DNA from 3 places in the Amphibacillus indicireducens genome. Region 1 is predicted to be linked to each of the others. Evidence: riboswitches for the same ligand, from Rfam matches in the RefSeq annotation. Region 1 holds a riboswitch; each other region holds the start of a gene.
The links. Region 1 has a riboswitch for thiamine pyrophosphate ahead of thiD (bifunctional hydroxymethylpyrimidine kinase/phosphomethylpyrimidine kinase). Riboswitches for the same ligand answer to the same signal wherever they lie in the genome.
Positions count from the first base shown of each region.

Region 2: it holds a riboswitch for thiamine pyrophosphate, as region 1 does, so the genes downstream of both, thiW (energy coupling factor transporter S component ThiW) here and thiD (bifunctional hydroxymethylpyrimidine kinase/phosphomethylpyrimidine kinase) in region 1, are expected to answer to the same signal.
Region 3: it holds a riboswitch for thiamine pyrophosphate, as region 1 does, so the genes downstream of both, thiT (energy-coupled thiamine transporter ThiT) here and thiD (bifunctional hydroxymethylpyrimidine kinase/phosphomethylpyrimidine kinase) in region 1, are expected to answer to the same signal.

Region 1 is NZ_BAABDL010000077.1:978-12,075, reverse strand. It holds gene adhE (bifunctional acetaldehyde-CoA/alcohol dehydrogenase) at 1-445, opposite strand, end outside; gene ABD814_RS07405 (hypothetical protein) at 496-723, opposite strand; gene pflB (formate C-acetyltransferase) at 1,184-3,442, shown strand; gene pflA (pyruvate formate-lyase-activating protein) at 3,830-4,582, shown strand; gene ABD814_RS07390 (organic hydroperoxide resistance protein) at 4,738-5,157, shown strand; gene ABD814_RS07385 (flavodoxin) at 5,270-5,725, shown strand; gene lepB (signal peptidase I) at 5,855-6,364, shown strand; TPP riboswitch at 6,723-6,826, shown strand; gene thiD (bifunctional hydroxymethylpyrimidine kinase/phosphomethylpyrimidine kinase) at 6,988-7,815, shown strand; gene thiM (hydroxyethylthiazole kinase) at 7,812-8,627, shown strand; gene thiE (thiamine phosphate synthase) at 8,617-9,264, shown strand; gene ABD814_RS07360 (DUF4064 domain-containing protein) at 9,369-9,809, shown strand; gene ddlA (D-alanine--D-alanine ligase) at 9,828-10,925, shown strand; gene ABD814_RS07350 (DUF4349 domain-containing protein) at 10,975-11,098, opposite strand, start outside.
Region 2 is NZ_BAABDL010000123.1:39,496-48,127, reverse strand. It holds gene helD (RNA polymerase recycling motor HelD) at 1-1,538, shown strand, start outside; gene zupT (zinc transporter ZupT) at 1,882-2,691, opposite strand; gene ABD814_RS11530 (hypothetical protein) at 2,962-3,567, shown strand; gene nagB (glucosamine-6-phosphate deaminase) at 3,622-4,350, opposite strand; gene nagA (N-acetylglucosamine-6-phosphate deacetylase) at 4,347-5,504, opposite strand; gene thiW (energy coupling factor transporter S component ThiW) at 5,583-6,068, opposite strand; TPP riboswitch at 6,140-6,252, opposite strand; gene ABD814_RS11510 (heavy metal translocating P-type ATPase) at 6,705-8,540, opposite strand.
Region 3 is NZ_BAABDL010000071.1:2,030-13,127, reverse strand. It holds gene ABD814_RS06640 (PIG-L deacetylase family protein) at 1-272, opposite strand, end outside; gene ABD814_RS06635 (type II secretion system protein) at 1,106-1,459, opposite strand; partial or broken gene ABD814_RS06630 (sugar transferase) at 1,931-2,101, opposite strand; gene ABD814_RS06625 (polysaccharide biosynthesis protein) at 2,225-4,051, opposite strand; gene galU (UTP--glucose-1-phosphate uridylyltransferase GalU) at 4,132-5,007, opposite strand; gene ABD814_RS06615 (tyrosine-protein phosphatase) at 5,108-5,875, opposite strand; gene thiT (energy-coupled thiamine transporter ThiT) at 6,246-6,821, opposite strand; TPP riboswitch at 7,098-7,206, opposite strand; gene ABD814_RS06605 (hypothetical protein) at 7,305-7,613, shown strand; gene ABD814_RS06600 (YecA family protein) at 7,610-8,551, opposite strand; gene ABD814_RS06595 (DUF6429 family protein) at 8,596-8,841, opposite strand; gene ABD814_RS06590 (hypothetical protein) at 8,963-9,253, opposite strand; gene ABD814_RS06585 (AAA family ATPase) at 9,246-10,598, opposite strand; gene ABD814_RS06580 (CpsD/CapB family tyrosine-protein kinase) at 10,807-11,098, opposite strand, start outside.

The sequences.
Region 1 (11,098 bases):
AGGCAAAAATAATTGGGTTACCTGTTTTAATCGAAATAATTGATTTAAACATCGTAGTTGATGTTGGATTTGTAACGGGTGTTACCCCAGCGATTACTCCAATTGGTTCAGCAATCTCAACCATCCCATCGTGTGGGTTTTCATTAATGACCCCAACCGTTTTATCATATTTAACATTATGATAGACATATTCAGTTGCGAATATATTTTTAATAATTTTATCTTCATACACACCACGACCAGTTTCTTCTACAGCGAACTTTGCTAGATACATATGATGATCCAGCCCAGCGAGCGCCATTTCTTTTACAATGTGATCGATTTGTTCTTGTGTTAGCTTTTTCATTTCTTTTAAAGCATTCTTTCCTTGTGCTGCAAGTTGATCAATTTGTTCTTGTGCTGATAATTCAACTTTTTTGTTTTTCTTTTTAACAACGGCTACCATTGTTATCCCTCCTTAAATTGTGAAACATTGAGCAAATTTTGCAAAAAAAATTAAATACTTTCTGGGTGACGGGGAATCTTAATAAAAGAAACATCATTGATCATTCTTGTGTTACTTTTTACGATCACAACATAATGATCTGTCCAAATATAACTTGGAAGCTCTTGATCTTTTTCAAAAAGCATTGCTTGAAATTGATCATTGATCTGTTTTTCGAAGCTAGATTGTGTGTAATAATCTGCATCAGTCTTGAAGTCTTGCCACTTTGTTAAGATCATTTTTTACCCCCCTTTCTCTTGCTATATTTACTATACCACCTGAATGCGCTTACAATTTAAGTAAAATGTGAACACTTTGTGAAATACTTCACAATAGAGCTATTATGATAAATTTATTGTAGATCAAGTAGTGGGATTGGACAAAATGTATGCGCTTTACTGTTATAATAAGGACTTAAAATGTAATTATAACAGATTGATACAGACGGGATAACCAACTAAGAAAAGGTGATATATTGTTTTGGATTGTATAATGTAAATGTGATTATATCAATGAATTTTCAGAAAACTCACCTTAATTACAAGAGGTTGTTTAATAATGAACTAAATATGAACAAATTATGAACTTTAACTATAACAGTTTGAAAAAACACTTGTTTTCACTTTTCTTTAAGAAGTGAGTGGTATATACTTAAATTAAGATAATAATTGTTGAATTATATTTGAGGAGGTAGCGGAAATGAAAGTAGCAGATGAAGTTACAAAAAACAATCCTTGGGATGGTTTCCGTGAAGGGAACTGGAAAAACGAAATAGACGTTCGTGATTTTATTATTAAAAACTTCACATTATATGAAGGAAATGAAGACTTTTTAGCAGGACCTACGGAAGCAACAAATGATTTATGGAAGCAAGTTATGGAATTGACGAAAGAAGAACGTGAGCGTGGTGGTGTTTATGATCTAGATACAAAGATCGTCTCAACAATCACGTCACATGATGCAGGATACTTGAATAAAGACAAAGAAAAAGTTGTCGGTGTTCAAACAGATGTACCATTCAAACGTTCATTACAACCGTTTGGTGGAATTCGTATGGCATCAGTCTCGGCTGAATCATACGGTTATAAGTTAGATGAAGAAGTTGAAAAGATTTTTACAGACTATCGTAAAACACATAACCAAGGTGTTTTCGATGCGTATACACCAGAAATTCGTGCGGCACGTCGTGCAGGTGTTGTAACAGGATTGCCTGACGCTTACGGTCGAGGCCGTATTATCGGTGATTATCGTCGCGTTGCGCTCTACGGAGTTGATCGCTTAATTGAAGCGAAGATGGCTGATCTTGCAATTATCGGTGGTAATGGCGTGATGTCAGATGATGTCATCCGTGACCGTGAAGAGCATATGGAACAAATTCGTTCATTACAAGAATTAAAACAATTAGGTGAAACATACGGGTTTGACATTTCTAAACCAGCAACAACCGCTCAAGAAGCTTTCCAATGGTTATATCTTGGTTACCTTGCAGCGATTAAAGAACAAAACGGTGCGGCGATGAGTCTTGGTCGTACATCAACGTTCTTAGATATTTATATCGAACGTGATCTTGAAAATGGTGTTATGACAGAGAAAGAAGCTCAAGAATTAGTTGACCACTTTGTGATGAAGTTACGTCTAGTGAAATTTGCTAGAACACCTGACTATAATGAATTATTTAGTGGAGACCCGACTTGGGTAACGGAATCAATTGCAGGTATTGCCGAAGATGGTCGCCCATTAGTCACGAAAAACTCATACCGTTTCTTACACACGTTAGATAACTTAGGACCAGCTCCAGAACCAAACTTAACCGTATTATGGTCAACTAAGTTACCAGCTAACTTTAAGAATTTCTGTGCGAAAATGTCCATTCAAACAAGTGCAATTCAGTACGAAAATGATGACATTATGCGTGAACACTATGGCGATGACTATGGAATTGCTTGCTGTGTGTCAGCAATGCGGATTGGTAAGCAAATGCAATTCTTCGGTGCACGTGTTAACTTAGCTAAAGCATTACTTTACGCAATTAACGGTGGTGTTGACGAAGTATCAAAAGCACAAGTTGGACCAAACTATGCACCAATAACTTCAGAGTATCTAGACTATGATGAAGTAACGAAAAAATATGATGTCATGTTAGATTGGTTATCAGGTGTTTACGTCAATGCACTAAACATCATTCACTACATGCATGATAAGTATAGCTATGAAAGAATTGAAATGGCTCTACATGATCGCGATGTATTAAGAACAATGGCTTGTGGTATCGCTGGATTATCAGTTGTAGTGGACTCATTAAGTGCGATCAAACATGCTAAAGTTCGTACAATCCGTGATGAAAACGGAATTGCTGTTGATTATGAAATTGAAGGGGATTACCCTAAATACGGTAACAACGATGACCGTGTTGACCAAATCGCTGTTGATTTAGTTAAGTCATTTATGAATAAGATTAAGCAACACAAGACTTACCGTGAGTCAGTTCATACACAATCAATTCTGACAATCACTTCAAACGTTGTCTATGGGAAGAAGACGGGTAACACGCCTGATGGACGTAAAGCTGGCGAGCCATTTGCTCCGGGTGCGAACCCATTACACGGCCGTGATACAAATGGTTCATTAGCATCATTAAACTCTGTTGCTAAAATGCCTTATGACTATGCGTTAGATGGAATTTCAAACACATTCTCAATCGTACCGAAAGCATTAGGTAAAGATATTGACAGTCAAAAAGCAAACCTAGCAGCAATGTTAGATGGTTATGCTAAGAAAAAAGGTCACCACTTGAACGTTAACGTATTTGACCGCGAAACATTATTAGATGCAATGGAGCGTCCAGAGGAATACCCTCAATTAACGATCCGTGTATCTGGTTACGCTGTTAACTTCATTAAGTTGACAAGAGAACAACAAATTGACGTTATTAACCGTACGTTCCACGAAAGTCTATAAGTTTTACAATATGGGAGAAGACTAATCTTCTCCCATACTTATACGATCGAAAACTTATGGCCGATCGTATAAGTATCGGTATTCTAAATTATTCATTGTTTATTGAGAAATAAGTAAATACGCTTAACTAAATGACTTGAGATTATATGTATGCATTAATTTAAAAAGGTGACGAGAAACTATGCATAGTCATTTGAAGACACGAAGACTCCTGCGGGAATAGGATGAGCCGAAGATCCACTTTTGGAGCGTTTTTTGCTACAAAAGTTAGCTGAGGCCATCCCCGCGGAAAGCGAAGTGTCTTCAGATGACGACCTGTCGTATGAATAGTTTGGAAGTAATAATTTTTGCCATGAAAATGTAGCAATCAAATTGGGAGGGGACAGCATGACAGTAAAAGGACGGATTCACTCAATTGAAACATTAGGAACTGTAGACGGACCAGGTCTACGTTATGTTATCTTTACACAAGGTTGTTTATTACGTTGTCAGTTCTGCCATAACCCTGATACATGGAAGATGTCAGGTGGTAAAGAAATGACAGTTGCAGAGATTGTTGAAGATATTAAAGACTACCAACCATACTTTGAATCTTCTAATGGTGGGGTCACAGTCAGTGGTGGTGAACCACTTCTCCAAGCAGAATTTTTGTTAGAATTATTTACTGAACTGAAGAAACTAGGTATTCATACGTGTATCGACACATCTGGTGGCTGCTTTAGCCGTTCACCACGATTTATCAAAACATTAGATGCATTATTAGAAGTGACAGATTTAATTTTATATGATCTGAAGCAAATTGATGATGCAATGCATAAAGAATTAACAGGTGTATCTAATAAGCACATTTTAGATATGGCTCACTATTTAGATGAGAAGCAAATTCCAATCTGGGTTCGTCATGTGTTAATTCCGGATGGAAGCGATAATGACCAACTGTTACAACGTTTATCTGACTTTATCGCAACATTGTCGAATGTGGAAAGAATCGATGTTTTACCATACCATGAACTGGGTGTTTATAAATGGTCAGAACTTGGTTTGGATTACCCACTTGAGGGTGTTAAACCACCAACCGATACCCGAGTCAAGAACGCAGAAGCAATTCTGAATCGGGAAAAGACAGTTGCTTTAAATTAAGCTATCAATAATTAAAACTTGAACACCGTATCGGGCAATTTGAATGTTTGCTAATACGGTGTTTTTAAAATTCTCTTTAAATATGATGTTTAATATATCTGAAATTAAGGAATATTAAGTTGAAGCAAAAATATCATTAAGGAGAGGGTAATAAAATGAGTAAAGTTATGTTTACTTCGATCGCTACAGCTAAGGGTGGCAGAGAGGGTCATGTTAAATCAGATGATGGGATCATCGATTTAAAACTCGTTGATCCGGCAGCTGATGGTAATGAGAAAGGCTCGAATCCTGAACAATTATTTGCAGCAGGCTATGCAGCTTGTTATGACGGTGCACTTAATCTAATGGCATCTAAGCAAAGGAAAGAGATTGACTCAGAGATAACTGCAGAAGTTAGTTTAATGGAAGATAGTGACGATAAAGGTGTTAAAATTGGTGTTGTTTTAAATGTTAATATTAAAGGAGTCTCACAAGAAGAGGTCGAGAAGTTGGCAAATTTAGCACATGATTTTTGCCCATACTCAAAAGCGACAAGAGATAATATTAATGTGAACTTGAAAGTAAAAGCTGTTTAAAATAGATTGACTAAAAATCGATGAAGAAATAGGCTTCATCGATTTTTTTTGTTAAACTATAAATATGAAAAGATACAATTAATTTTTTAAATAATATATAGGAGTGACGTTAATGAACGTAGCAGTCGTTTATACGAGCATGACCGGTAATACGGAAGAAATTGCCCAAATACTTAGTGATCAAGTAGAACAATACGATCTAACAGTTAAAATATTTCACGTCGAATTTGATGACATCATGGCACTCGACTTAAAAAATTATGATGCCATTTTATTTGGCACCTATACATGGGGTGATGCAGACCTACCTTTTGAACTGGAAGATTTTCATGAAGACTTAGGGGATGAAGACTTATCAGGAAAAGTTGTCGGTCTATTTGGATCATGTGATTCATATTATGAGTTTTACGGTGCGGCGATGGAAATTATGGCGAAACAATTTCGAGCAATTGGTGCAGAAGTCATCGAGCCATTACTTAAAATTGAATTGGCTCCAGAACCCGAGGACGATGAAAAGATTGAGCAATTCGTTAAAAAATTTGTCGACCGTGTAAAACAATCATCATAAAAAAGCTCATGATTGGAATTTTGCTAATCTAAATCAACTAAACTTGCAAAATTAATCAAGGAAGATAGCCTTTCACTAAAAAAAGGCATATAATTATTAAAAGAGCATGAGTAAAAGAGGTTGTTATAAATGTTAAAAGAAATCATGTCATGGTTATATGCAATTCTGATTGCATTAGTGATTGTTATTTTAGTCAGAGGATTTATTGTCACACCATCTGTCGTCAAAGGCGATTCAATGCAACCGAACTTATATGATGGTGATCGGATTATTATTAGTAAGCTCAGTTCAATTAATCGCTTTGATGAAATTGCATTTGTCGCACCAAATGGCGAAGACAATTATGTTAAACGGGTGATTGGTCTCCCAGGTGACGAAATTGAAATCATTAATGATACTTTATATATTAACGACGTTGCCTATGATGAAAATTATTTAACGGAAATTCAAACAGACGAAGTTTCGGTTAGATACTTCAGCTCAGCAAAAATCCCAGAGGACACATACTTTGTAATGGGTGATAACCGTAAACATAGTTATGATAGCCGGGAATTTGGCGTGATCCATGAAGATTCAATTATTGGTGAAGTCGTCTTTAGAATCTGGCCACTCGATTCAATCGGCGCCGTTAGCCCATAATCATTACCTTTGCCTAAGAACAAATATTATGGTTAGATAAGTATAAAGTTAAGTAAATTTCATAATTATTAGATTGAAAGCAAAACACGAATGAGCAGTAATTGTATCGACTTAATAAATAATATTAAGACAGCACATCAAGTGATTGGAACGTCGGGTGGCGACTCCGGCGGGAAAAGATCGAGTCCGAAGATCCGCTAATAAAAACTTGTAAAGTTTTTATTAGCAAGCTGAGGCCGATCCCGCGGAACGCGTCCACCCAGAGTGGAAATCACCGGTCTAGCACCAACATGGTTATTTGTGTTTTATATCCGTATAAATGATTATGAAATTTACCGATCCAATAAAAAATTATATATTTTTCCACTAGGGGCGCGTTTGACGCTGAGATAAAGATAACTCTTTAGTCCCTTTGAACCTGATTAGGCTAATACCTACGTAGGAAAGTGGAGCATTGCTTACACTACTTTAAATAATGTAAACCGCTCCTACTTCAGGGGTGGTTTTTTTATTTCGTAGATAAGAAAGTATAACAACTTTCTTACTACAAAAGTGCAACTAAAGCATTCGCCTAAAGGCTTGGCGAATGCCAAGTTTTCTAAAAATTCACAAGGGGGAAAGCAATGATGAATGTAAAAACAGCTTTAACAATTGCAGGAACAGATCCAACAGGAGGAGCAGGCATTCAAGCCGATTTAAAGGCATTTCAGGAACGTGAAGTTTATGGTATGAGTGTTTTAACGTCTGCAGTCGCCCAAAATACATTAGGTGTGCAAAGCATTCATAATTTACCGACTGCTTTTATTGAACAACAGCTCAAGTCTGTCTTCACTGATATTAAACCACACGCAATTAAAACAGGGATGATTGCAACAATTGAGATGATGGAGTTAATTGCTGATTATTTTGAACAATATCGAGCGATCCCTTATTGCTTAGATCCAGTCATGGTTGCTACAAGTGGAGATGTATTAATGGAAGAAGCTTCTCAAACGATGATTAAAGAACGTTTAGTCCCGCTTGCTACAATTGTGACGCCTAATTTATCTGAAACTGAAATATTAGTCGGGAGAAAAGTGACGACGATTAGAGCAATGGAAGAGGCTGCTATCGAAATTGTCAATGAACTTGGTGCACAGACAGCTGTGGTGAAAGGTGGTCACCTTGAAGGTGGTGCGGTCGATGTTTTTTATGATGGTAACCAGATTCATCACCTTATATCAGAGCGCTTTGACACGCCTCATACACACGGAACAGGGTGTACATTCTCTGCGGTGATCACGGCAGAACTGGCGAAAGGGAAATCGGTTCTTGAAGCGGTTAAACGAGGGAAAGTTTATATTACTGATGCGATTCGTTATTCTTTAAAGTTAGGCAAGGGAAATGGCCCAACAAATCATTGGGGTTATCGCCTCAAAGGATTGCCAAATGAAAGAGGTTATTCGAAATGAAACAATCGATCATTGAGATTGTTGACCAAGTTAAACAAAAACAATCGTTGATTCATAATATAACGAATCAAGTTGTGATGAATTTTACCGCAAATGGACTCTATGCACTTGGCGCCTTACCGATTATGGCGCATGAACGACGTGAGGTTGCAGAAATAACAACACAATCAGATGCGCTCGTTTTAAATATCGGGACATTAACTGAGGAATTATTAGAAACGATGATCGTTGCTGGACGTGCTGCTAATCGAAAAGGTATTCCGATTGTTTTTGACCCGGTTGGCGTTGGGGCAACAAAGTTCCGAACTGAAGCAGCACGCAAACTATTATCTGAACTAGAGATCAACTTAATCCGGGGAAACACAGCGGAAATTAGTCATTTAGCTGGACTAAAAGCGGATATGAGAGGTGTCGATGCAACAGAACAGTTGGATGGGGAAATAGTGATTAGACAATCAATCGAAAAATTGGCTATACCGATTGTGATGACGGGGAAAACCGATTTTATTGCTGACCAAGCAACAATTATTAAACTAACAAATGGTTCAGCACTATTAACAAAAATAACGGGAGCAGGTTGCTTACTATCATCGGTTGTGGCGGCTTTTTTAGCTGCAAATCAATCTAATATTCTTGCACCAACTGCAGCGGTTGCTTATTTTACAATTGCAGCAGAAAAAGCGGCGGAACAAGCGACATTATCTGGCCAATTCCACATCGCTTTTTTAGATGCGCTAAGCGGAGTCACAGCAACCGATTTAGAAGAGCGACTTCAAATCGAGAAAGTGAGTGTGAACGGGAGTGAATTTTAATCGATCGTCGCTTGCAGTCTACTTTATTCTCGGCAGTCAAAATGTAAACGACCAAGATCCGCTCTTCGTTTTAGAGCAAGCATTACAAGGTGGGGTTACTTGCTTTCAATTTCGTGAAAAAGGTTCTGGAGCTAAAACAGGTGAAGCTAAATTTCAATTGGCAGAGCAAATGCAAAAGCTTTGTCAAAAGTATCAGGTGCCATTTTTTATTAATGATGATCTTGAGCTTGCGATCCGACTTAACGCAGATGGTATTCATGTAGGGCAAGATGATTTATCGATTCAAGACATCAGAAAAATTGCACCAACTAAAATGAAGATTGGACTGTCGATAACAACCACTGATCAAGCTATTGAAGCGGAAAAACTAGCCGTTGATTATATCGGGATTGGTCCAATTTTTCAAACGACAACTAAAAGTGATGCTAAACAGCCGATTGGACTTGAAGGAGTTATCGAAATTACTAAAGCAGTACCAAAACTTCCAAGCGTTGCGATTGGTGGGATTACGAAGTCTGATTTAATTGAGATTAGAAAAGCTGGAGCAGATGGTGTAGCCGTTATCTCAGAAATTGCTTCAGCAGATCAGCCAAAATTAGCAACCGAATCTCTCGTTAAACTTAGCGGTAGTATTTAAGTTGGATTCATAATTAAAATGAATCTGACTATAATTAAATTAGTCAGTTAAACACCCAATATGTTAGAATGTAAAGAGATCAGAGAAAGAGGTGTTGACGACTTATGATAAATAGGAAAATTGAAATATTCTTGGTCATTATGGGGATGGCAGTGTTCTTTTTCTTCGGTGTAACTGGAGCAACCATGATCAATGTCCATGATGATGAGATGGCAACAGATCTATACGAACAGTATTTAGAAGATGCGTCAGTTGAAGAAGTAGCTGAAGAAGATCTGTCGACTTATGATGAATTTGTAGAAGCATTAAGAACAGCTGGCATTATTATTATAGTCTTAGCAGTGATCACTGTAATCGTTGGTATCGTAAGTGTTTTACTCTTGCGGAATGATAAACGACCTAAAATTGCTGGAGTCATTCTTTTAGCAGCGGGCATCTTTATTGGGTTTCTCCAATTCTTTATTGCGCTTGTAGCTAGTTTGTTCTATGTCATTGCTGGGTTAATGGCATTATTCCGAAAACCTAAAATTAGCTTAGGTGAATAGTTGAAGGAGTTGAAATAGATGGGGAAAATAAGAGTTGGAATTGTGTTTGGTGGTAAATCAGCAGAGCATGAGGTTTCATTACAATCCGCTAAAAATATTATTGACGCCATTGACCGTGATAAGTATCACGTCGTGTTAATTGGGGTAGATAAAGAAGGTAGTTGGCAAATTAATGATGAAGCTTCTTTCTTATTAAATGAACAAGATCCAAAGGCAATTGAACTGAAAAAAACAGAAACTAAAATTGCTGTTTTACCAGGTGAAAAGCAAGGTCAAATTTATAATTATCAGACCAAGCAACCATTACCGCAAATTGATGTTATTTTCCCAATCATTCACGGAACTCTAGGTGAAGACGGCAGTATCCAAGGCCTGTTGCGCACGTTGAATTTGCCCTTTGTCGGTGTTGATTTATTAGGTTCTGCAGTCAGTATGGATAAAGATTTTGCGAAACGAATTTTACGAGATGCAGGGATTAATGTTGCTAACGGACTTGTTTATAAAAAATACCAACAAGCAGAAATTGATTTCACGTTTGTTCAAGAAAAGCTCGGTTTACCGTTGTTTGTTAAACCTGTTAACCAAGGATCGTCGGTCGGTGTTAATAAAGTAGAGACGGAAGTCGAATTCGAGCAAGCAATCAAAGAGGCATTTCTGTACGATGATAAAGTACTAATTGAAGAAGCAATCATTGGCCGTGAAATTGAATGTGCAATCCTTGGGAACGATGAACCAATTGCTTCAGTTCCTGGAGAAATCTTGCCTCAATCAGGCTTTTACTCATACGAATCAAAATATATTGATGAATCTGGAGCGAAACTATCTGCTCCAGCAGACTTAACAAATGAGCAGACGAAAAATGTTCAAGAAGAAGCGTTAAAAGTATTTAAGACATTAGATTGTGAAGGAATGGCTCGGGTTGACTTTTTTATGAAACCTGACGGGACATTAATTGTTAACGAAGTCAACACAGTTCCAGGCTTTACTAAAATTAGTATGTACCCTCGTTTATGGGGCTTAAGTGGTTTACCATATCCTAAATTGATCGATCGACTAATTGAATTAGCCTTCGAACGCCACGACCGAAAACAACAATTAAAAAGTGCTGTTTTTTAGTAAATAAGAAAAACCTTCAACCATCAAGGCTTGAAGGTTTTCTTGCTCTTTACTCAATCGTCCGTCTACCTCTCCGCTTACGATAAGCAAAATAAACTAACCCGCTAATCACAACAATCAAGATAATTACTGGCAAATTTCCAACGATAAAGACAAATAAATTAGCGCCACCA
Region 2 (8,632 bases), on a different contig from region 1:
CGTTGTTTAATAGCTATGTTTCTCGAGTCTTACCTGACTTAGGTGAGCAGAATATTAAACAAATGACCTTTTATCATTATGTTGAGCAACAATTGCGTTCTCGGTTTACTGTTGAATCACCATTTGAACAGATTGAAGTTGTTTTTTCTGAAACGGAAACAGATACATGGTCCCGATTATCAGGGATACGCTATAAATCGAGCGAACATTTCCTTAATCGAGTAGATACGTATTTGAAAGAATTGTTGAATGATGGATTTCAGTTTAGAAATATTCGTTTCCGTGATCAAATTATTTTCACGAAAGATGAGCTTGCGAAGTCTTTTTATCAGTTCCCTGAACATGTGTCAATTCAGCTGCGTTTAGAAAAAGTTGCAGAAATGATTTTGGAAAAACTCACTCAGCTAGAGCGTAAATGGGTTAAAGAAGACTGGGTTGAGGATGAAGTTGAATTATTAGATAAGGAAGAACTTCAAGATGTATTTGCTAAAATGGAAAATCAAGTCCGTGAACAACTCGAAGATTATCAGCAAGCGGATCTTGAGTTATCTTATTTAAAACGAAAAGTGGTTAAACGAAGAGTGAAGCCGTTGCGGGATAAAATTAAACAGTTTGCTTTTGTCAATACGAAGCGGACATATATGCAATTATTTGATCAAACGGACCCTGGTCAAGGGTTAACGGAGCAAGACTGGTTGAAGTTGGCTAGGTTTACGAAGGAGAGTTTTAAGGCTAATAATCTAACGTGGGAAGACGCAACGCCATTTCTTTATTTTGAAAAAATGATTGTCGGATTTGAAGAAAATCGTGCAATTAAACATATCATCCTAGATGAAGCACAAGACTACTCAACGTTCCAACTCCGCTATTTAACGTATATTTATCCAAATAGTCGGATGACATTGTTAGGAGATGTTAATCAAGCGATTTATTACCATAGTTTAACCGATAATATTTTAACTGAGGGCGCGATTGAAAAAACTGAGCAAATTAAATTAATGAGAAGTTATCGATCGACACAGCCAATTGTTGAGTTCACCCGTGCTTTTATTGAAGATGGGAACCAAATTGAACCATTTAATCGTGATGGAAATAGACCAATTGTCTATGAGCTAGATAATGATACGATCGCTGAGTATAAGCTATATGATTGTATTGATAACTACTTGAATCGTAAATACCCGCATATTGCGGTGATTACAAAAACAATGGATGAAGCACGAGAGTTAGCGGAATTGTTGTCAAAATCATATGAACAAGTTCAGTTAATTGATCAAGAAACGCATACATTTAAAGAAGGAATCCATGTCATTCCTGTTTATTTAGCAAAAGGGATTGAGTTTGATGGCGTGATCGTTTATGATGCATCAGCACATCAATATCTAAATGAATTGGAGCGTTACATTTTATACACTGCTTGTACACGAGCAATGCATGATTTGACCTTAATTGCGATTGGCGGGATGTCACGTTTTATTAAAGAAGTGCCGACGTCGTTGTATGAGTTTTATCGTGTTCATGAAATTAGCCCGGAATAAAAAAATAGCCTTTGTCACTTATTAACAAGGACAAAGGCTATTTTTTTACTTATGAGTTGATTTCATAATACAAAAATCTAATTAAAAACACGAATGATTACAAATTAAAATTCAATATCATACGTAAATAAAGAAGCCCAATCAAGTGATTGGAACGGCAGGCGGCGACTCCAGCGGGAACAGATCGCGTCCGAAGATCCAGTGATAAAAGCTTGGAAAGCTTTTATCAATTAGCTGAGGCCGATCCCGCGGAAAGCGTCCGCCTAGAGTGGAAATCACGAGTGCTAGCTCTAACTCAATTGTTCGTGTTTTATACTCAAATAAGTAATTATGAAATTCATTCTTATAGCATTAATAATAAACTTAAAGCCATTACCGCCATACCAGAAATTACACCATAAATCGATGTGTGCGTTTCATCATAACGCTTAGCGGCAGGAATTAATTCATCAAGTGAAATAAACACCATAATTCCTGCTACACTGGCAAAAATAACGCCAAAAAGTGTCTCTGTTAAGAACGGCATTAATAATAAATAGGCAATAATTGCTCCAGCAGGCTCAGCTAAGCCTGATAAAAACGACAGTTTGAATGCTTTTCGTTTACTGCCAGTTGCATAATAAATCGGAACTGAAACAGCAATCCCCTCTGGAATATTATGAATCGCAACAGCGATTGCAATTGGAATTCCTAAAGCAGGGTCTTGAAGCGTCGCTGTAAATGTTGCAATTCCCTCGGGAAAATTATGAATCGCAATTGCTAGTGCTGTGAATGTTCCTATTTTTAATAGTTTCTTATCTTTAAGTGTTGAAGGTTTTTTCGCCATATCTTCAACCTTTTTAACTTCATGCGGATTACCTTCCTGTGGAATTAACTGGTCAATTAAACCGATTAAAAACATTCCGCCAAAGAAACTAATTACAGTAATCCATGAGCCTTGTACTTCGCCCAGTTCACCGACTAAAGTATCTTTTGCTTTAAAAAAGATCTCAACCATTGATACGTAAATCATGACACCTGCTGAAAAACCAAGTGCAAATGAGAGAAATTTGGTATTCGTTGTTTTGGTGAAGAATGCAAGCAAACTCCCGATCCCTGTTGCTAAACCTGCAAATAAAGTTAAGCCAAAAGCAAGCAGTATATTTCCATCCATCATAAAAATCCCTTCTTTTCTGAAAAATCATTGTTGAATTAAGTGCTCCCTAAGGTCAGCTTTTTAGTAACATATTAACTATTAATGTTCGGTACACCTAAAAAGTTTCCCTAGACCAACTTTTTAACCTACGTCCATTTTAAAACGCTCATACAAAAAAAGCAACTGTTTTCAATTGATTTAATGAAAAATTAATAATCTAATCGAAAGATTGGTCTGGCTATGCTATGATACAGGTAGAAAATTCAAAAAGACTGAAGGAGTGCTAAATTGAAAAAGCAACAGTTTGTTTTTGTTCTTATTTTATTCTTAATTATAATCTTAAGTGCTGGTTGTACGAGCAAGAATAATAATGTCGCTACACTTAGAGTCAACCAAGATTCTAATTATGTTGAAACATTTGAAGATCTGAGCTTAGGAAACATATTTGATTTTGAATTTACCTTACCAGAAGCGGAAAATAAGTGGGTCAATCTTTGGGTGGACAGCTATGTAGATGGAGTTAAACAAGCTGATCCGTTAATTAGCTTAAATTATGGAAATAGTTTAAATGAAGCGGATGAAGGACATTTGGGATTTGCGCTAGTTACTTTAGATTCAGCTGATCTACTAGCGATCCTATACGCTCCAGGAGTAAGCGGTCGTGGAGTTATTGAGCGCAACCCCCAAGAGGGAGTAATCAGTTCTTTTGAAATTATAAATGAGCAGGAGTCGATTGAAATAAAAACTGGCGAACCTACAATTTTAGCCGTGTACAGGGAAACAACCAATCATTCAATCAGGACGGTTAATTTAAAGGATGCAGCATCAGTTGAACAAATAATTAAACAAGATGATTTAGTGTACTTATTAAAAATCAAAATAGAAGAAGAATAGGTCAATAATCAAATAAAAAACGCTTAGATTTTGGTCTAAGCGTTTTGTTGTTGACTATTTTAGTAATGAAGCAGCTGCTTCATCAATCACAATTGTTACGTGCGGGTGTTTTTGTAAAATCGAAGCGGGGAAGTCTTCAGTTACTTCACCTTCAACTAATCGCTTAACCGCCTCAGCCTTATTCTCACCTGAAGCAAGTAAAATAATTTCTTTACTTTCCATAATTGTTTCGATCCCCATTGTAATTGCTTGAGTCGGAACATCTGCTTTATTTTCAAAGAACCGCGCATTTGCCTCAATCGTCTCTTCAACTAAATCCGTCCGTTGTGTCCGACTCGTAAATGACGTACCCGGCTCATTAAAGGCAATATGTCCATTCACACCTAGACCAAGAATCTGTAAATCAATCACACCAGTTTTCTTAATCAAAGCCTCGTAATCCAAACATTCCTGCTCAATATCAGCCGCAACCCCATTTGGTAAATGCGTTCGATTCGGATCAATATCGATCTGATCAAATAATTTTTCTTTCATAAAATAGTGATAACTATTTGGATCATCTCTATCAAGCCCAATATATTCATCTAAATTAAACGTCGTTACATTTTCAAAAGATACATCATGGTTTTTATTCGCCTCGATTAAATAACGATAAAGCCCTTCAGGTGTAGAGCCTGTTGCTAAACCTAGAATAGGCTGCCTGACTGACTTAACTTTCTCAATGACTTGCTTACCAGCCCATTCACTCATTTCTTGATAGTCACTTACTTTTACAATTTTCATTGGCTCACTCCTCGAAATACGATTTCCCCTTTTTTAAGGGTTAGTTTCAAATCAAAATCATCGTCCACAAGCAATAAATCTGCATCCTTACCAACTTCAATCGACCCTTTTTGATTAAAAACACCGACCTGTTTTGCTGGATTAATTGACGCCATTAAAATAATATCATGAATCGAAACACTAGGCATAGCAAAAAATTGTTTTGCCCCATCAATCATCCTCAAGATACTCCCAGCTAACGTTCCATCAGACAAAAGAGTACGGTCCTCAGTCACAACAACAGGCTGACCGCCTAATTCATAATCACCGGGTTCAAGCCCTTTTGCTCGCATCGCATCAGTAATCAAAATCAATCGCTCAGAACCAATATTTTGATAAATTAATTTTAACATGTTCGTGTCGACATGAATACCATCTGCGATAATTTCTGCCTTAATTTTTTCAAGCAAAAACGCACCACCTACAACACCAATATCACGATGACCAATTCCACTCATCGCATTACAAAGGTGCGTCACTTGATTCACCCCATGGTTAACGGCTTCTTTTATTCCTGAAAAATTCACATCCGTGTGACCGGCGGAAACATTAACGCTTGCTCGACGTAGGGCGGAAGTAAACTGGTAGTCTCGATCATGCTCTGGAGCAATTGTGACAGTTTTAATTTTATGCTTAGCAAGCTGTTGCCACCGATTAAATAAGTCTAAATCAGGCTTAATAATATACTCTAACGGCTGTGCTCCGGCTTTTGATTTTTCAATAAATGGTCCTTCGAGATGAATACCGATCATCTCAGCACCTGTGTCAATATTTTGATACTGGCCAAGATTTGTTAGTGCACGTTCAATCTTATCTGTCGACTGCGTGATCGTTGTCGCAAGAAAACTCGTTGTTCCTTCAGAGACGAGGTAATTTGCCATCGTCTCGATTGCTTCTGGTGTTGCATCCATCACATCAGCACCATTTGCTCCGTGGATATGAGTATCGATAAAACCAGGGATTAAGTTTAAGTTGTTCGCATCGATCATTTTAATTGGTTCGTTAAAATCATTCGGAAGATCATGATAAATCTGCTCAATTTTTCCGTTTTTGATTAAAAGATGACCAATCATCATTTCCTGCTCGGTATAAATTTTTGCGTTTATTATTAGCATCATTTTTCACCAACTTAGTGTAGTCTTCCTTTATTATTATGACATTTTAAGATGAAAAAATCACCACAAATGTGGTGATTAATCATGACGTTGATAATAAGTTTTTAATTTCGGCACAATTAGGGAGGCAATGACTGCACCGATCACACTACTGATCAAAAATCCAGGTACAAAAGCGAGTACACCGACACTTTGACCCATAATCAGTCGTGCAACAGGTATTGAAAGCAGTGACCCAACAATTCCGGTTCCGACAATCTCTCCAATTACTGCAGAGCTTGTTTTCTTACGGTAACGATAAAAGATTCCGGCCAGTAATGCGCCTGCCATTCCACCTGGAAAAGCGAGTAATGTACCAAGACCTAATGCATTGCGAACAAGCCCAATTCCAAACGCGATAATGACTGTCGGAATTGGACCAAGAATAACGGCACTAATCACATTAATCGCGTGCTGAACAGGGTAGGCTTGCGCAATCCCAGTTGGAAACCAGAGAAAGCTCGCCCCGACGACACCAATGGCAATAAAGGCCGCAATCAGTGTCAATTGATTTGTTTTTTTCATAAAAAATAGTCCTCCTTTTATTGTTGCGTTGACTAAAAGCTGTCAATTGCAGCGAAAGAAGAACCTGATAGGCTAAAGAAGTGCTACTTCCCTCCGCTAGTATGAACTAGATCAGGTTCAAAAGGGTTAGAAAGATTGAATTCTTTCCTCTCAGCCGATCCGATCGGCACCCCTAGTAGTCAAAGCTATTGAATTAACTCAACGATAACACGTCTAACATAAAATTACAAGTTGATACACTCAGGTTGTAACTAACCATTAATTGCTCTACCATGAAGCATTAACAAAAAGAACAGGACCAATAAAGAGAACGATAAGATTAAAAAATGAATCGTTGTTATTAAAGGATTTTTTGATCGAAACCCAAGTATGATCCCAATAATGGATAAAATAACTGTTGCTCCCAATAAAGGAATGACAGATAAATCTGTAAATCGGATGATGACAAAAATGATCATACAGACAAATGCTATAAGTATCGAGTATTTGCTGTTTTTCACCAAAAGATCAGCTCCTTAAAGGTTATAACTCATACAATTAATATGAGTGATGATTCAAAAAAAGGCAAAGGTTATTTTAAGGGAGTCATTATTCCCTTCAAAGCAAACAGCTCTCTGTGATAGAACTCGCATCAGACTAAGCTTTACTTTGCTTCAATAATCGCAAACCATTTAAGATCACTAAAATCGTTGATCCTTCATGAAAAACAACACCCAACGGCAAACCTAGCCAACCAAAAATATTTAAACCAATCAATGAGACAATCACTACAATTGAAAAAATCACGTTTTGAATAATAATTTTATTTAACTTTTGACTTAGCTTAAAACTATAAAGCAATTTCGCTAAATTATTTTTCACAATCACTACGTCTGCTGACTCCATCGCTACAGATGAGCCACTGCCCATTGCGATCCCAATATCAGCATTAGCTAGTGCTGGTGCATCATTAATCCCATCACCGATCATGCCAACAACCTGCCCCATTGCCTGATTTTCTTGGACAAATTTTATTTTGTCTTCAGGTGAGCAATTGGCAAAATAGTCATCAACATTCACTTCGTTGGCGACTTTCTTGGCAACCATTTCATTGTCACCAGTAATCAATGAGACTTTAATCTTTTCAGCTTGGAATCCAGCTACAGCTTCAGCAGATTCATCGCGAATCTGATCGGCGAGGGTAAAGTAGCCGACAATTTGATCGTCGATGCCAACAAAAACGGTCGTGTAGCCAGCTGTGATTTTACCACGATAGTTGTCTGGATCATTGTACGTGTCAAAGATCGAAGGCTTACCAACAATTATCTCGCCTTTTTTAATCCCAGAACCAGCAATTTCTTCGACAGGCTCTCGCTGATCGACCGAATCAAGATCAATATCTTTAAAAGCAGCTACGATCGCATCAGCAATTGGGTGAGTCGATTGCTGCTCAATATAAACAACTTCTTTTAAAATCTCTCGATCCATTTCATGTTCAATCACTTGAAATTCACCAAACGTTAATGTTCCAGTTTTATCACTATATAAAATGTCCATCGAGCTAAGCGCCTCCATCGCCGCGCCACCCTTAAAGAGAACACCATTTTTGGCACCGTTACTAATCGCACTCAGTGTCGCAGGTGTGGCCGACGCGACTAAGGCACAAGGGCTGGCAACGGTTAATAAGACCATTCCGCGATAAAACGCTTCTTGAAAATCGAGGTCGATAAAATAATATAGGATCGCAATAAAAATTGGTACGACAATTAAGACGGTCATCACATATTTTGATTCGATCCGATCGATAAATTTGGCAACTTTCGATGGGCGATTTTGCGCTTCTTCAACCATACGAATAATATTTGAAAAAACAGTTTCATGACTTAATTTTGTCACCAATAAATGAAACACATTGCCTTCGTTGATTGTTCCGGCAAAAACATGATCATCTGCTTTCTTTTCTACAGGTATAGATTCTCCAGTTAAAGCAGCCTCACTAATCATTGAGTCGCGATCGGTTTTACCATCAATCGGAATTTGTGCCCCTTTTGAAACGATCACAAGATCACCAATTGCTAAGTCGTCAGTTGGTACTTCAACAACATCACCATTTGGCTTCAATACTTGTGCAACGGTTGGAACTTGTGCCATTAACTCAGAGATTGCGCTTGTTGATTTGTTTGAAGCGTAATCTTCTAAAACCTCAGCTCCCGCAAAGATTAATAACAGCATTGCACCTTCAGATTCATAGTTAATCAACATTGCGCCAATTGCGGATAAGATCATTAATAAGTCGACGTTAGGGGATTTGGATTGAATTGTATCAACCAGAGCATTTTTAGCAGCAAAAAATCCTAAAAAGAAAATGGCAATGTAGAAAGCAAAACGACTATAGGGACTATTAATCAAGATTAAACTAAAACCTAAAACAGCCATGAAGGTACCGATAAGCAAAAACTGCCCATTCCTATTTCTGATTAAAAACTTTAACATTTAACAACATCCTCTCCTGATGAAATAGTAATCACTTAGTTTGGATTTCATTCGTTCTTTTCGCTAATTAAAAATTAAATCACTCCCTTTAA
Region 3 (11,098 bases), on a different contig from region 1:
TCTATGAATTGAACTAATTTGAGATGAGGTACTGTATTGAATTCGATATTTGGAAATTCGCCTTTAATGACTTTTTTAACGCCTAATAAGCTTAATGAGTTATTAACATCCTCAAGAAGTTCATCAGTTTCAGGTCTATGGTTTCTTGCTTTAACTTCTCCAGACATAATACACACATTCACTGTATGACCTTCCTGTGCCAGTTTATACATAGTCGCTCCTGCGCCTAAAACTTCATCATCTGGATGTGCTACTACTACTAAATAATTCATCTTCCATACCTCACTTCATGTAATGTAATTTCCTATGTAAGTACAAGTGCTCCTATGTTGAGCACCTTAATTTTCAAATTTATGTATTATGTTGATTTTTCAAAATGTACATTTTTGTTTTTCTGTTCAAACCCTTGATATCACTGACTTACAGCCTCTTTATCCTTTCAGCATACTCACGTCGATTCGGCGTTAAATACATAAAAAGTTTGGCGAATTCTTAATTACAAATTACAAAATCTCTGCAAGCCTTGATTTTACTGGCTTTAAGCCTGTAATTATCTTTTCGAGTTAATTACAAATTACAGTTTTTCAATTCTAAATGTTGTGGTCCGATATTTTTGAGCTACTATATCTTGTAATCCTATTAGCATACTCACGTCGAAATGAATATATTAAATAGATGAAATTTGCGCAATATATTGTATGAGAACATTTATCACATACCGTATATAGTAATTTTATTCCGATACTCTCCTCGCCATATACATCCAATAGAAGAGTTTGCCGAATTAGTAATTAATTACAGAACTCTACGATCATTTAAACAACTAATTGTAAGCCTGTAATTGTCTTTTCGACTCAATAAAAAGTTTATAAGGTTCCTCGCTATATTGTGTTTAATTCAACTGACTGCTTAAAATCTAAATCGAGCCCAGTTATTTGCGTAACAGGTGGTGAATGTTGAGTGAGCAATTGAACTCATTCCTTTGTCCCATTTGGCTTTGAGCAAGTCACTGTCAATAGTAGATACATCATGAAGTGATTCAAAACAATTGTACTAAATTATCACTAGCAATTTAATACTTCAACACTAGATAGCGGAGAGCCGTTTATAACCAAGGAACTTCATCCCCAGACGGATCATCTTCATCACTTTCACTTCCAACTTCATGTACACTGCACTTAACCTTATCATCTTCATAACCGATCACACCGACAGATGGACAGACTTCATTAAAATTCGCTAACATAAAACTATTAAAACCAACGTCACCTATCTCGTTCTCAAGCAGAAAAGCGGTGTACGTCTTTTCTACAATTTTTCGATTAGCAACACATACCCTTTCATCTGCCATGTTTTTAAACCCAGTTAATCTAGGAATAGCTATCGCAGCAACGATGCCTAGTATTGCGATTGTAACAATTAATTCTATTAAAGTAAAGCCATCGGGTTTTTTATCCATTGTTCTCACCTTGTAAATTAATCATTAATTTGAGTTCTAAAGAAATCCTTTTCAGTTGACTTTAAAGCGCATCGAATTCAATAGGATTAACTCTTATCCTTCTACAATTTATTTTGTGTCCTTTTGACATGTTCAATAAAATCACTCTTTACTTTTGTTATTTGATCCTTGCTTTGTACTTCTCATCTTCTAAATCCGCTTTGCCTTTAGCATCTTCACGAGTAACTTTACATGCATTATCAGCCACTCGCATCCGCACATTTTATATAGTCCCCTAATCTCCATATCCAGCCCTTTAAATCAGCGGTCCGCACTTTCTCACGCCTTGCTTTTGAATCCCTTTAATTTTCGAACAGCTACCACATTAAAAATTCCCAATATTGCAATCATAGCAACCAGTTTCATCAAAAATAGCCCCACGTTGTTTTCAATGCCTACTTATATTTCACTCTCTTTGCGCGTAATTTAACCATACCTCAACATCCAAAAATGACTCTTGTGGAGCCCGATGCGCTTTTGTTTGAAAAGCACGGGTCCTCGCGAGTCAATTTTAATAGCAATAATTAGAATAAGAAAAATGGGGGATAACAAAATGATGCCTAATAGTGATAATAAAATGTCGATTAGTCTCTTGATGGTCATTGTAGCTCATGATTGTTTTCCCCCTGTGTACTGTTACTTGTCAGTTAAACTCACATTCTTAGACTTAACTTTTATTTTAACTGAGATTTGTTAAAAAATATACATCATATGATTACAGTTTGATTAAGAAATGCTAGATTTGATCTTTTGTTCGGCAAAAACGATGTCCATAATGGCGTTTTTGACTTGGATGTTATCAAGTTGTTCGAATTGATCGATTAATTGTAAGACTTCTGTGATGTCAACTTGATCGGTTCGGCCAATATAGATTTTTTCATAGACTTCTTCTGGATCAATTTCGTCTTCTCCGAGTAGTTCTTCGTACATTTTTTCGCCTGGGCGAATGCCTGAAAACTTGATTTCGATTTCGTCAGTTGAATAGCCTGATAGTTTAATTAGGTTCTTGGCTAGGTCGACAATCTTGACGGGTTCGCCCATATCAAGGACGAAAATCTCTCCGCCTCGGGCGAGGGTTCCTGCTTGGATCACAAGTCTTGTTGCTTCTGGAATGGTCATAAAGTAACGGGTCATTTCAGGGTGTGTCACCGTGACTGGTCCGCCTTCTTCAATTTGTTCTTTAAATAATGGGATGACTGAGCCACGGCTCCCGAGTACATTACCAAAGCGGACGGCAACAAATTTTGTTTTGCTTCGGTTTGCTAAGTCTTGGACGATCATTTCCGCAAGTCGTTTTGTCCCGCCCATTACGTTTGTTGGGTTAACGGCTTTGTCGGTTGAGACTAAGACAAAGGTATGTACGTTAAAAGCATCGGCTGCTTCAGTGACGTTTTTCGTTCCGATCACGTTGTTTTTAATTGCTTCGTGTGGGTTATGTTCCATTAATGGCACATGTTTGTGTGCTGCTGCATGGTAAATAATCCACGGTTGATATTGTTTAACGATATTAAAAATCCGGTCGCGATCTTGTACGTCTGCGATAATTGGAATGATTTCTGTGCCTGTTTTTCCATATTTTTTTTGTAATTCTTTTTCAATTGAATAGATACTGAATTCGCCATGGCCAACTAATAAAATTCTAGCTGGTGTAAAGCGCATTAATTGTCGGCAGATTTCGGATCCGATTGAGCCACCTGCGCCTGTGACCATGACTGTATTGCCAGTGACATATGTTGAGATTGAACCGATATCGAGTTTGACTGGCGGACGCCCGAGTACGTCTTCTACGTCAATGCTTCGTAACATTTGGACGGAAACTTTTCCTGTTGCAAGGTCTTCTATTTTCGGTAAGATTTGAACTTTTGCATCTGTCTCGTTGCATCGTGTGACAATATCTGCGAGTTCGCCATTTCGTAATGACGGGATGGCGATCACAATATGATCGATTGCTTGTGTTTCTGCAATTTGTTCAATGTCCAGTGTTGTTCCGAGTACAGGCAAATTATAGACGTGCATTTTTTGTTTAGCTGGGTCATCATCGATGAAGCCGATTGGTCTTAAATCCGTGTCTGTTTGACCATTTGTCAGTTGTCTGACGATCATCACACCGGCATCACCTGCACCGACAATGAGTGTGCGTTTTTGATTTGGGTTCGGATTGATATAATGATCACGGAAGACGCGCCAAATAAAACGTGAGCCTCCGATGAGTGTAATATGAATCAGCCAGGTTACGAGCATTGCTCGGCGATAAATAGTAAAGTCATTGACTAAGAATTGGACGATCGCTGTTGCTAAATTCGTTAAAGTGACTGAATAAACAATTGCTTGCAATTCTCTAATACTCGCATATGACCAGACCTTTTGGTAGAGCTTAAACAAAAAGGCGAATACAAAGTGAAACGTGAGTAAGGCAATTGCACTAATAACAATGGTTCTCGTTGACCAATGCGGTCTTGATGGGTAAACGACCCATGATGCTAGAAAGATAGCTGATCCGACGATTAGTGAGTCAAGCAATATCAGTAGAGTTAGTCGTTTGCGATAGGACATGATCACTCGCTCCTTTTTTGAAAATTCTGAAAGTCATTGATGTTGGCGGTGGGAGACCCCACCACTTTTCCATTTATTCATTAAAATTTGTCAGTTAAGTCGAGTAGCATTTTCTTCACGTCTGCGCCGATTTCTTTGTTTTTAAGTGCAAATTCAATCGTCGTTTGGATAAAGCCAAGTTGCTCTCCAACGTCGTAACGACGACCTTCGAAGTCATAAGCGTATACTTTTTGAATTTCATTTAGCATTTGGATTGCATCTGTTAGCTGAATTTCTCCGCCTGCACCAATTTGATGGCGCTCTAAAAAGCGGAAGATTTCTGGTGTAAAGATGTAGCGTCCCATGATTGCTAGATTTGATGGTGCTGTTCCTAGTTTTGGTTTTTCAACAAAGTGGTCAACTTCACAGAGTCGGCCATTGACCTTCTCGCCTGGATCGACAATTCCGTAACGTTCAGTAAGTTCAGTTGGTACTGTTTGAACACCGATAATCGATGATTGTTTTTCGTCAAATTGGTTGATTAATTGTTTTAAGCATGGCACATCACTTTCAACGATATCGTCACCGAGAAGAACGGCAAATGGTTCATCACCAATAAACTTCCGGGCACTCCAAACCGCATGTCCAAGTCCTTTCGGTTCTTTTTGACGAATATAGTGAATATCAGCTAAGTTCGTTGATTGTTCAACTTTATGTAATAAGTCGAGCTTGTTTCTTTCTTTTAGATTCTGTTCGAGTTCTGGTGCGAAGTCAAAATGATCTTCAATCGCACGCTTTCCTTTACCAGTCACGATAATAATGTCTTCGATCCCTGAAGCGACTGCTTCTTCAACGATATACTGAATTGTTGGTTTATCAACAATCGGTAGCATTTCTTTTGGCATTGCTTTCGTCACTGGTAAAAATCGTGTCCCTAAACCTGCTGCTGGAATAATTGCCTTTTTAACTTTTGCCATTTCAAATCTGCCCCTTTTTTTGTATCTATTCGTTAGCGTGTGCCAACGTTATTCGTGAGTGAATCTGTCAGTCCCCTCTATATAAGTAGGGTGAGTTTTTTCAAAAGAGTCCGAAGAATTTTTTGCGTTTAATTCTTGCTGGTTCATCAATGTAGATCTTCTCGTTGTCGAGTATATGTTGGGCGTTGTCCATGAATGTGTAGAGTGTGTGTTGCCCGTAATTTTGGTTGATTTCTTGATTGGCGTCGAGCATATTGAACCCGCGTGATTTCGTGTTGTGTGCGTCTGATGCGACGAAGTGGGTTAGGTTATGTTCGATTATTTCATTGGTAAATTTTTTGATTTTTGTGCCAAATTTGCCTGTTAGACTGCCGGCGGTAATTTGGGTTAGTGCGCCGTTTTGAACGAAGTGATAGAGGCGCTCTGGTTGTTCTTGGAGTGCCGTGTTTCGTTCTGGGTGCACAATGATCGGGACGAGATCTCGCATTTGGATGTCGAATAGTATTTGTTCCGTGTAGCGTGGAATATGGTTTGTTGGTAATTCGACAAAGAGATAGCGACTTGTTCCTGTTAATGTTAGGATTTCGTCTTGTTGGTAGCCTTCGATCAGTTCGCCGTGGATTCTGACTTCTTGTCCCGGTATGATCGTGAGTGGAATCTGTTCTTGTTGGATTCGCTCGTTGAGTCTGGTCAGGTCGGCTAGGACTGAGTTTTTTGGATTATTGTAGCGCCCGTTTTTATGATGTGGGGTTGCGATAATCGTATGAATGCCTTCTGTTATGGCTTGTTGTGCCATGGCGACACTGTCTTCTAGGTGTTTAGCACCGTCGTCTACGCCGGGTAAAATGTGACAATGGATGTCAATCATCGATTAACAACCTCCTTAGCTTCTATTTTTCTACAGCATTTTAATTATACCAGTTATCTTCATAGAATGGAACCAGCTTTGTGACTCTTTACCATAATTCTATACTTTTAATTGAGTACAATTGCCTATTCGTTGGTGGGCGTTTAGGTTATTTTAGGGTAATTAGAACTAATTGCGAGCCGATTATAACAATTGTTCTATGTACTTAATAGCATGATTTTTTTAGAGTGTTTTTAGTGTGTTTAAAAATGGTCATTTTTCACTATTTGTTCACATTTATGACGTTTGGTTTAAGTTTGTATAAATAAATCGGCGCATCTGGTGGGATGTGCCGATTTTTGATTGGTAATGTGAGCGGATCTGATTTTGTTTACTTTGTTGTTGCTGCGATTAGATTCGGGCGTTTGTTGAATAGGAAACTAACTGCTGCGACGTTAATGATAAATGATGGGATGAGGTATGAGCCATTGTAAACGAGTGAGTAGACCCAGATATTCATACCATCAATTAGTGAGTCAAAGAAAACGACGCCCGCAACAAAGTGGGCGATAAATCTGAGTGTCACGCCGATCAGTACGCCGAGTGTGACCATACTAATAAAGCGTTTTGTATTGTTATTTTTTAAGGCTGTTTGGACGGCTGGCGCGAGCAAACCTGCAAAGCCCAGGACTAAGAATGCGACTGGGTAGTCGAGTAGCCCTTGAACTGGGTGTGCGATCCAGGCGGTTCCTGTTGCGACTTGAAGGATACCTAATAGGAAACCTGAAATTAGCCCGCCTTTTAATCCCCAACGAAAGGCAACAATAAAGATTGGGATCATCGCGAATGAGATTGATCCACCTTGTGCCCAAACTTTAAATGATAGAAACGGTAGTAGATCTAAGATGAGTGCTAGTGCTGTAAAGATTGCAATTTCGATTAAAAATAACGTTCTTTTTGATTGCATTGTAAAAATTCCCCCTTGTTTTTTGGATTTTGCTTTTAATCGAGTTCAAAAGGAGGATAAAATGGGCCAAGATTTTCGAGGCAGCGCAGCTTTGAGTAGCACAATGTATGTGTTTAAATACATGAGCAACTAAAAAAGCAAGCTAACAAAGAAATTCGCCGTGTCATTTTTTCCGGACTTTTTGAACACCGTTTAGAAAATAAAAAAAGTAATGTGCCAAGGGGATGCTTCCTGATGGGGAACCCGCTCACATTACTCGTTACTTTGCATAAATGCCATCAAAAAAGCCACCATCCCTACGCTAGAATTAACTAACAGGTTCATAGGGTCAGAACAATACGTGTTATTTCTCAGCCGACTTAAATCAGCTCCCCTTGTAGGCTTGAACTATTTACTTTTCTTATTACCTGGTACCATTATAGAGGATTTGGGGTGGAGTTGCAAGGGATCTGACTGTTTGGGTTGGGTGGAATATATTGGGTTATGCGCGATGTTTTGGATTTGCGCGCGAAATTTGAGATTTACGCGCGAAATTGTGAATCTGCGCGCGATATTTGGGATTTACACGCGAAATTTTCGATCTGCGCGCGAAATCCAGCGTTTGCGCGCGAAATCCAGCGTTTGCGTGCGAAATTTGGGATTTGCGGGCGATCGCACAGTCGTTGCGGGCGATATTTTCGATTTGTGGGCGAACGCACGATGGTTGCGGGCGATCGCTCACAAATTGAAGGATTTGACCGATTCGATGGCAGTTGGAACTGGCACTGGCCAGTTCCCTCCCTTTTTTCTTAAAAAGGGTACTCCTCTAAACTTTCCAGGCGCTCTTCCACCACAAAAGCATCTGCGTCATTGGTGGCTTTCCCAATAGATAAAGCTTTTTCATACTTTTCCTTCGCCTTCTGGATATCGCGATCTTGCTTTTCAGAATAATAATCTCCCCACGCAATAAAGGTCCACAGATTATCACTAAAATCTTTGGCTAATTGTTCGAACGCAGCTTCCGCTTCATTGAATTGTTTTAGCGATCCATAAGAGTCTGCAATCGCACGTCTCATATTAAACATAATATTCTGATCCTCAGAAGGGAAAAGACGACAAAACTCCTGACAATACTGTATTCTAATTTCTAAATAAGTAGGATCTTCTAAACTTGCATTGAAAAGTTCCATCTCTAAGTTTTGACAAAATTCACTGACATAAAAGCTTCCTCTGTAGCGTTCTTCCAAGTAATCAAGGGTTTGAAAGACAGGGCTTACCCTATATTTAATCCCCTCCCAAGCTTTCAACCAATGATCACAAGCTGAAACAGGATCATCTTTCCCTAAGCAATCATAACCATCCTCAATCAATTGATACATTTTTTCCATCGATAAATTCTTTGGTTTGGCCAATCGATCCCACAAAATAGATGCTGCTAACCAAGGGAAGTCTTCCATTCTTCCACCAATAACGAGTTGATAATCGCTAAACCAATCTTCTGAAATATCCTCCGCTGAATAATACTCCTCAATATCTTTTAAAAATTGGTCTCGTTCAAAAGGGACACCTAAATCTTTTAATTGGGCAATAATCTGTTCAGTACTCAATTCATCCACTTCTTCATATGATAGATGATTAAAAAATGGTTCGATTGGTTTCCGTTCTACTTGATTTTGTTTATTGATACAACATTTCTTATATTTCTTGCCACTTCCACAAGGACATGGATCATTCCTGCCGACCTTTGTCATATTTCTCACTCCGTTCATATTTAATGTTATTTGCAGTTTTACAATTATCTGTCATCATCATTAATGTCATTTTCATCAAGTAGGCGTCTTGCTTCTTCAATACCCGCCTTTGTTAAATAGACTGATTTCGCTTTATAACTCCCCCGAATAAGGTCTTGATCCGTTAATTCATTTAAAATATCAAATGGATACCCTTTCCAGCTCCTCCTCATATTTTCGGGGAGATCATCTTCTTGCCATGATGTTAAATATAGCAATTGTAGAGTCAGTTCCTTGATTTTTTTCTCCATTGCTAGCAACTCCCTTTTTAATGTCTCATATTTTGATGCCTTTACTTTTATTGTAACATAAATTTTCTCCTACAAAATAAAAACTAACGATTTCCCAATCATGGATCAGGAAGTCGTCAGTTTAGTTCATTTGTTCACGATGATCGCTTTTTCTGTGCGGTTGAGAGAATTGGCGGATGCCAATTCTAACGGTTTTATACTTCCTTACTTTCATAATTGATGTTATTACATCTCCAATAACGTTTTTTATCGCGCTCTGTCTTCTGTTAAGATCAAAAAACAGATCACCTCTTTGAACATCAAAATGAATCTGGCTTTCCGGAAAAATCTTTCGCAATCTTTCTATCAACAATATTTCTTCCGTCTCACCTTCAACAAGCACTATGATCACTTTCTTTAGCCGTCTACTCATTTGAAATGCCCGCTTTTCTAAATGACCGCTTAATATCAAATGAATTTGTTTCTTCGTATATTTGTTCTTCTTGACCACCCAATTGAATTGCACGCAAATAAACATCTCTTGCGTTGTTTAACTTCTTTACACCTGTTAGTTGAATGTAGCGATCTTCAGCATTTGCAGTAGTGAACCATAAATTATTGATCGGTAATACTTCTAAAATCCTCAAATTATGAGATGTGAAGAAGAGTTGACCTTTACCACTTTCAGATATAACCTCTAAAATTTCACCTAAAAGATATTCAAAGATACCAGAATCAAGTTCATCAATCACCACACATGCATTTGGATTATTATAAACGGCAATTAGAGTAGTTAAGATTGAAATAATTTTTAAAATTCCTTCTGATTCACACCGTAAAGGAAGCTCGATCTGATTTTTGACTGATAGTAATTCCAGTCGTATTCCTTGTATCCCTCCATCCATTTTTTCTTTGCTTATCATATTGATTTTTACTTCTAATCCAGGAACAATATTTTTTAAAACAATATTTGTTTGCTCGATTACTTTTTTCATTACTTCATAAACCTCTTCAGGAAAAACCATTGTATCCTCTAAATCGTAAGGAATATGACCACGTTTATTATCAATATGAACACTAAATGGCATCATTATGTTAGCAATTAATAACCCATAATGCGTTGTATTAATGACGTGAAAATCTTTATCAAATTCATGCAATAAACAGTTGATAATATTTCTTTCCACTTTACTTAAATACAATTCTAAGCTTTCCTTTAGTTCTTCTCTGAAGACAAATGACGTTGAATTTCCTTTCGACATCTTATTAGCCACCAATACCGATACTTTCCCAGTCTCACTCATCGAATCTACATGATGATTGCGGATTGAAATATCATCATTATTTTTTTTAATAAGTGACTTATACCTTTTATGTTTTATATTTTCGCGATATGAAAGTTCTTCCTGGTATACTTTCAAAACCTGATCATCCTTGTCATTGGATTCATTTGCTTTTAATGTTACTCGATATTTTATAAAAAACTCACCATCTATATTTTTTTTAATAAAAGTAAAAGTTAGTTGAATCGCTTCTTCATTATGATAAATCAAATGTTGATCTAGCTTTGGCAACCCCCTATTTTTAGGGGATAATAACGTTTTCAGTAATTGAAATGCGTCAACAACAGCGGTTTTTCCCGAACCATTTTGACCATATAATCCGATTACATCAGCTTTATCCATGTTGTCGAAATTCACATTAATATTAAAGGCACCCTTTTTCACATTTTTTAAATTCCTAATTTCAACTTTCTTAACTCTAATTATACTAGACATGGAATCCCCCCTAATTAAGCTGATATTATTATAACACAACTTAGTAACATTATATTCTTTTTCGGTAATAAATATACCTTTTTTAAAAATAAATTGGAGCATAGTTCTAATTTACATTATTTTTTTACTATAATTATTCTGTTTCATCATTAACTTGAGCCATGCTTGACTTCTGACAACAAAAAAACTTGTGCGAGTTGCACAAGTTTTATTCACCATAATAGTAATATTGATCTTTTGATGTTTCAAGATCGTTTAGGACGGAGCCAAGTAGTTTGGCTTTAGCTGGTTCGAGTAATTCTCTCGCTTTGATTGCTGATTCTTGATCTGTCTGTTTGCTACGGATGACGAGTAGTGAGCCGTCAACAAAGTTAGCTAGAATTTGTGCATCGGTTACCGCCAAAACAGGTGGTGTATCAAAAACCACGAGATCGTATAATTCTTTTGCTGCTTCAATTAAGTGACGCATTTTATTTGAGCCTAGCAGTTCCGATGGATTC